Regions from separate parts of the Bacillus sp. 5RYD7K genome, predicted to be linked through region 2. Evidence: predicted binding sites of a transcription regulator. Region 2 holds the regulator's gene; the other holds the start of a gene.
What was found. Region 2 encodes Rex, which represses fermentation and respiration genes when NADH is low (regulators of the CRP and FNR family bind a similar motif). Its sites were predicted from a motif close to TTGTGAAATATTTCACAA; they were not measured.

Region 1 (3,603 bases), 910 kb from region 2:
AGCAGCAGGTGATAACCCCATGACCAGTATGCAAATCCTCTGTTTTTTTTCTCCCGGATGACCGACTTCACATAAAAGGAACTTCCAATAAAAAATAGAGCAGATTGAGAGAGAATGAACCAAGCCCAGCCGTCAAGAGCCCCCGTTCCCAGCCAGCAGCTCGCAAGCCCGCCTGAACAAAAGAACAAAACTCCCGCCATATCATTCACGAGTGCCCGTTCGTTTTTTCGGCGGGCATAATGCACATGGATAAGAAACAGCGGCAATAAAGCAAGGCCGACCCAGACGAGCTGCGGTTTATGATAGATAGAAATGATCAAAAAGCAGCATGCCGGAAAACCGTAAATATATATCCACTTTTGATAGGGTTTGAGCCGTTTCTTTTTTAAGGCAAGCGAAACGGGATAAACCGTTAAGTAAAGGAAAAGCCAGCCCAGAAAGAGCGGAATATGCCAGAAAACCGGGCCTCCCTTGACTGTGCCGAGTAAAAACGGAATCAGCAGCATCGCCCATGCGCCGTGCTGATTCGGAATCATCACCTTCATCGAAATCCTCCTTTTGTATGTCATTATAAATGCAGGCATCCTCCTGAGAAGTGATATTCATCATACAAGCTGTGAAATACATCACTGACGCACAGGCTCAATCGGGCTACACTAAAGCTATCATCAGCACAGGAGGCTTTCCTATGAATCAGTGTGACTACTTATTATTTCTGAAACAACTTCCTATGTTTAACGAAGTGCCCCTGTCCATTGTCGAAACTTTGCTGAAAAACGGGACGTTTATCAGCGGCTCATCTGATCAGTCTCCATCCTTTCTTCATTCACAATCCGTTTATGTTGTATTAAAAGGCAGTATCCGTTTTAAGGACAGCAGGCTGCCTGAAGGATCGCAAACCGTTGCGCTGTGGGAAAAAGGCGATGTGTTTCCGATTGATGAAAAAGGCGGGCATTCTTTATCGCCTTTTATCTCAGTCAATGCCTCACCGGACATTCTGGCACTGCATATTCCATATTCCGTTTTTAAGCAGATGATGTCTTACCATCCGCGGCTGCAAATGAATTTTTTGGTGATGCTTCAGCAAAATGTCTTTTGTTCCTATCAGTTGTTTTTGAGGTATCTGCATACATCATGCGATGAAAACGCCGAGCCCGGTTCTTAAATAGAGCCGGTTTTTTTCTTTGAAAGAAAACGCCCTGCCATGAACGCCGCCGTCTTTCCTTCTTCTTTGTGTGAACGTTTTGTGAAAAAAACGGAGTGTGTGACATAGTTCACAAGGAAATACGCTCTCTCTGTTTATAGTGTATGTAGCATCACCTGACTCGGAAGGAGTGAACGATCATGAAGAAAAAGAAAATGAGTCCGCTGTTCAGGAGATTAAACTATTTTTCTCCTATTGAACATCATTCAAATAAACATAGCCAAACCACAAGCGAAGATCGTGATTGGGAGAATGTATACAGAAACCGATGGCAGTACGACAAAGTCGTTCGCTCCACCCACGGCGTCAACTGCACGGGTTCTTGCAGCTGGAATATTTACGTAAAAAACGGAATTGTCACGTGGGAAGGACAAAACTTGAATTATCCATCAACAGGCCCGGATATGCCTGATTTCGAACCGAGAGGCTGTCCGCGGGGCGCCAGTTTTTCGTGGTACATCTACAGCCCGCTCCGTGTGAAATATCCGTACGTGCGCGGTGTGCTGATCAATTTGTGGCGGGAAGCACTGCAGGCGCATCAAAATCTGATTGATGCCTGGAAATCAATCGTTGAAAATCCTGAAAAAGTGAAGTCTTATAAACAGGCAAGAGGAAAAGGCGGGTTTGTGCGCGCTGAATGGCCGGAGGTGCTGAAGCTGATTTCAGCCTCTCTGCTGTATACAGTCATGAAATACGGGCCTGACCGGAATGTCGGCTTTTCACCGATTCCGGCGATGTCCATGATCAGCCACGCATCAGGTTCGCGATTCATGTCGTTAATCGGCGGCCCTATGCTCAGTTTCTATGACTGGTATGCGGATCTTCCGCCGGCGTCCCCGCAAATTTGGGGCGACCAGACGGACGTTCCGGAAAGCAGTGATTGGTACAATTCCGGCTATATCATCACATGGGGTTCAAACGTTCCGTTAACGAGAACGCCTGACGCACATTTTTTGGCGGAAGCCCGCTATAAAGGCGCTAAGGTCATTTCGATCAGTCCGGATTTTGCGGAATCCTCAAAGTTCGCCGATGACTGGCTCAGTATCCGCCAAGGTACTGACGGGGCGCTTGCGATGGCTATGGGGCATGTCATTTTGCAGGAATTTTACGTGAATCAAGAGACGGAGCGGTTTATCAAGTATGCGAAGCAATACACGGATTTTCCATTCCTCGTCACTCTGTCAAAAGAAAACGGCGTATACACAGCGGGCCGGTTTCTGCATGCGAAGGACATCGGGCGGCAGACAAAGCATGATCAATGGAAGCCTGCAGTCTGGAATGAACAGACAGGCGCTCTTGCCATACCGCAAGGAACAATGGGCTCCCGCTGGGACGGGCAGCAGAAATGGAACCTGCACATGATCGATGAAGACACCGGGGAACAGATCGAGCCCCGTCTCTCTGTGCTTGGAATGGAGGACGAAATCGGCTCGGTGCGCATTCCGTATTTTTCAAATGACGGAAACAAAGTGCTCAAGCGGGATCTTCCTATTAAAAAACTGGACCTGAACGGCGAAGAGGTATGTGTCACGACCGTGTTTGACTTGATATTGGCCAATTACGGCGTGAACCGGGGCATCGGTCAGCAATCAGCCGTATCCTATGATGATCCTCGTCCGTTTACACCTGCCTGGCAGGAACAGATCACAGGAATTAAAAGAGAAGCCGTCATTCAGATTGCGAGAGAGTTTGCTCAAAATGCGATTGATACTGACGGCAGATCCATGATTATCGTCGGAGCGGGGATTAACCACTGGTTCAATTCCGACACAATCTACCGCGCGGTGTTAAATCTTGTTTTACTCGTAGGCGCCCAAGGCGTAAACGGCGGAGGCTGGGCACATTATGTCGGTCAGGAAAAGCTCCGTCCTGCTGAAGGGTGGCAGACGATCGCAAATGCAAAGGACTGGGAAGGCGTGCCTAAGCTGCAAAACGGCACCTCATTTTTTTACTTTGCGACAGACCAGTGGCGTTATGAAGACCAGCCTATTAGTGACTTGGCTTCACCGATCGCTTCGTCATCCCGCTACAAGCATCACGCCGATTACAATGTGCTGGCGGCGCGATTAGGGTGGCTGCCGTCCTACCCGACTTTCGATAAAAACGGCATTGACTTGTACAAAGAAGCTGAAAAAGCGGGGGCGGCGACACCTGAAGACGTTAGTGCGTACGTAGCCTCACAGCTTCAGGACAAAAAGCTGAAATTCGCGATTGAAGATCCAGACAATGAAGCCAATTTCCCAAGGAATCTCTTCGTATGGCGGGCCAATCTGATCTCAAGCTCAGGAAAAGGGCATGAATATTTTCTCAAGCATTTGCTGGGAACGACGAACGGTTTGATGAATGATGACAGCGACAGCATCCGCCCTGAAGAAATCAAATGGCGGGAGCAGGCGCCG
Region 2 (3,603 bases):
GGTTCCGAAAACACGAAAGCCATTCTCAACATTATAAAAGCCATGCCGCTCATGATCATCGTTTCTTCTATCGTCGGGCCGATTCTTGAAGAAATCATTTTCCGGAAGATCATCTTCGGTGTATTATATGAAAAAACGAATTTCTTTTTCGCCGGACTGATCAGTTCCGTCATTTTCGGCATTGTGCATCAGGACCTCACACACCTGCTGCTATATACGGCCATGGGCTTTACCTTTGCGTTCTTGTATGTGCAGACGAAACGGATTATTGTGCCGATATTCGCCCATGTCATGATGAATACCATTGTCGTGGTCATGCAGCTCGGCCCCGCCCAAAAATATATTGAACAGCATAGTGAACAAATGCAATTAATTATTGGAGGATTGTTTGTATGAGGAACCCAATGACTTGGGGCTTGATTTATTTCGCAGTCGGCTGTATCTTTACGTATTTAGCCGCAAGCTCGCCGGGAAGTATGTGGTCTTTTTATTCCATACTGCTGATGGTTTTCGCCGCTTATAATATCAGCATCTCGTTTAAAATGTTCGCTTTCTCATTTAAAGTGAAAAAAAATCAAAAATAAAAGAAAAGCCATTTCTCATCATTGAGAAATGGCTTTTTTTATGCTGATACGTCCTGGTCAGACTCACTGCTGCCGGTCTGCCTTTTCCGGTACGCCGCTTTTGAGATCAGGATACTGATCTCATATAAAATGCAAAGCGGAATCGTAATCATCAAGTGAGACAGCAGCTCAGGCGGCGCAATCATCGCGGCGATCACGAGCAGCACAAAATACGCGTACTTCCTGATCTTCGATAAAAACATCGGCGTGACAACCCCGAGCCTCGTTAAAAACATGATCAGCACCGGCATCTGAAACAGCAGCCCGAACGGAATCGTCAGCTGCAGCAGAAAATGAAAGTACTCGCTGATTCCGATCACTTGGTTGACATCGAGGTCATTCGAGACCCGCTTCATAAAATCAACGACCAGCGGAAATAAAATATAATAAGAAAATGACACACCGCCGACAAACAGCACAATCGAAATCGGAATATAGCTGAGTGTTACTTTGCGCTCCTTCTCATACAGCCCCGGGCTGACAAACGCCCAAATCTGATAGAGAATAATCGGCGAAGTCAAAATGATGCCGATAATAAACGCGAACTGCAAAAAGATAAACAGCGGATCCGTCAGGTTAAAAGCATTAAGGGTGAGCTCTTTTACTTCATCGGCTTTTTGAAGATACACAATGATAGGTTTTGCCAGAAAAAAGCCGGCAATAAAGAAAACCGTAAAGGATAACGCCACAATCAGCAATCGTTTCCGAAGTTCGGCAATATGCTCCACAAGCGTCATTTGATTCACTCTCATACGCGTCATCCTATCTTACTGTTCTTCTTTCTTTTTTTCCTCTTCTTCACCGGCTAATCCCTTAGTGGCGTTCTTAAATTCACGAAGCGTGTCCCCCGCGGCTTTTCCTAACTCGGGAAGCTTCTTCGGACCGAAAATAATCACCGCCACCACACCGATAACAGCCAGGCTTCCAGGACCGATCATGTGCAGCTCCTCCTTTCGTTATTCAATTTCTTCCAAAACAGAATAATGCTTTAAGAAATAAACCAATGATTGAAGCTCTACAGCTAAATCTATATGATGAATTCGAATGTGATCCGGCACATTCAAACGGGCCGGCGTAAAGTTAAGGATTCCCTTGATTCCGAGCGACACGAGCCGATCGGTGATTGACTGCGCGGCAACCGCCGGAACGGTAAGAATCGCCACAGGTTCATCCTTAATGTGAAGTTCTAAATCATTAAGAGCATAGACAGGCACGCCGCCTACCTCAGTTCCTATTTTACTCTGATTCACATCAAAAGCCATAGATATTTTTGTGTTATTATTTTTTGTGAAATTATAGTGAAGAAACGCCGTCCCTAAATTCCCGACACCGATCAAAATGACGTTCGTCGTTTCATCCTGATCCAGTGTTTTTCTGAAAAATGACAGCAGGTAATCCACATTATAGCCGTATCCTTTTTTGCCGAGCGCCCCGAAATAGGAAAAATCCCGGCGGATCGTGGCCGAATCGACTTTTACCGCATCGCTCAGTTCAGCAGATGAAACGCGCTGCTTTCCTGACGCGTGTAAATTCTTTAAAAAGCGGTAATAAAGCGGCAGCCGTTTTGCTGTCGCCTGCGGAATTTTTGATTGATCCTTGTTCATGATTGGTCCTCCACTTTATACTCAGATGCATCTCTTTTAAAATCACCGTTTTTGCCTCCCGTTTTTTCCATGAGGCAGGTCGGGCCGATGACCATTCCTTTATCCAGCGCCTTGCACATGTCATAAACGGTCAAAGCGCAGACTGAAGCGGAAGTTAGCGCTTCCATTTCCACACCTGTACTCCCTTTCGTTTTTACGCTTGCCTGTATATGAAGAACGGCTTCGGAATCCTTTTCCTCCCAGCCGAATGAAATGTCGACGCTGCTTAAAGAAAGCGGGTGGCACATCGGGATAATCGCTGAGGTCTGCTTTGCAGCCATGATTCCGGCCACCTGTGCGACAGCCAGTACGTCTCCTTTTCCGATCTCGCGGTTTTTGATTCTGCTGTACACGTCATGCTTCATGTGTACGCTGGATATCGCAGCGGCAGTACGGACTGTTGAAGATTTATCGCTTATATCCACCATGCGGGCACGGCCTTCTTCATTAAAATGAGAAAATCCATTCATATTTAAACTCTCCTTACTTCTGATCATACACTATTTTCTCCCTGATGTCTTATCCTATAATGTTCCAATTCTGATGTATTGTTTGCTGACAGCAGGTTGATAAGCTACACTTAACTTATTATAACAGAGGTGAAATAATATGATGATCTTACAAATTAATCAGCTGTCCAAATCTTTTGGCGCTGATCCTATTTTAAACAATATAAAGCTTGAAGTCAGATCTCGGGATCGCATCGCCATTGTAGGCAGAAACGGAGCCGGCAAATCAACTCTCCTTAAAATTATCGCAGGTCACCTTTCATATGAAAAGGGTGAATTAATCAAACCGAAAGAATTAACGATGGGATATCTTGCCCAGCACACAGGCTTGGAATCCCAGCTTACCATAAAAGAAGAACTGCTGAGTGTTTTTGATTTCCTGAAAGCAATGGAAAAAGAAATGCGTTCTATTGAAGAAAAGATGGCTACGGCCGCCCCCGCGGAGCTTGAGACACTGATGAAAACCTATGACAGGCTTCAGCAGGACTTCAAGGATAAAGGCGGCTATCAGTATGAAGCGGACGTCCGTTCTATCCTTCACGGCCTCGGTTTCGGAAAATTTGACGATTCCGTGAAAGTGCAAAGCCTGAGCGGCGGTCAGAAAACAAGACTTGCACTCGGCAAGCTTTTGCTGACCCAGCCTGATCTGCTTATTTTGGATGAACCGACGAACCATCTCGACATCGACACGCTTACATGGCTTGAGCATTATTTACAGGGATATTCAGGCGCCATCCTGATTGTCTCCCACGACAGATACTTTCTTGATAAAGTCGTCAGCCAAGTGTACGAGGTCTCACGGACAGAAAGCAAAAAATACCTCGGCAA

Region 1: a site for Rex is predicted at 1,263-1,280, ahead of ACQE26_RS05915 (nitrate reductase subunit alpha). Genes of this name have one in related genera too.

Annotation. Positions count from the first base shown of each region.
Region 1 covers NZ_CP191200.1:1,172,409-1,176,011, forward strand. Annotated here, with positions in the region: gene ACQE26_RS05905 (YwiC-like family protein) at 1-545, opposite strand, end outside; gene ACQE26_RS05910 (cyclic nucleotide-binding domain-containing protein) at 689-1,165, shown strand; gene ACQE26_RS05915 (nitrate reductase subunit alpha) at 1,345-3,603, shown strand, end outside.
Region 2 covers NZ_CP191200.1:265,559-269,161, forward strand. Annotated here, with positions in the region: gene ACQE26_RS01190 (CPBP family intramembrane glutamic endopeptidase) at 1-396, shown strand, start outside; gene ACQE26_RS01195 (YdiK family protein) at 393-584, shown strand; gene tatC (twin-arginine translocase subunit TatC) at 623-1,384, opposite strand; gene tatAY (sec-independent protein translocase protein TatAY) at 1,391-1,561, opposite strand; gene ACQE26_RS01210 (redox-sensing transcriptional repressor Rex) at 1,580-2,227, opposite strand; gene moaC (cyclic pyranopterin monophosphate synthase MoaC) at 2,224-2,736, opposite strand; gene ACQE26_RS01220 (ABC-F family ATP-binding cassette domain-containing protein) at 2,876-3,603, shown strand, end outside.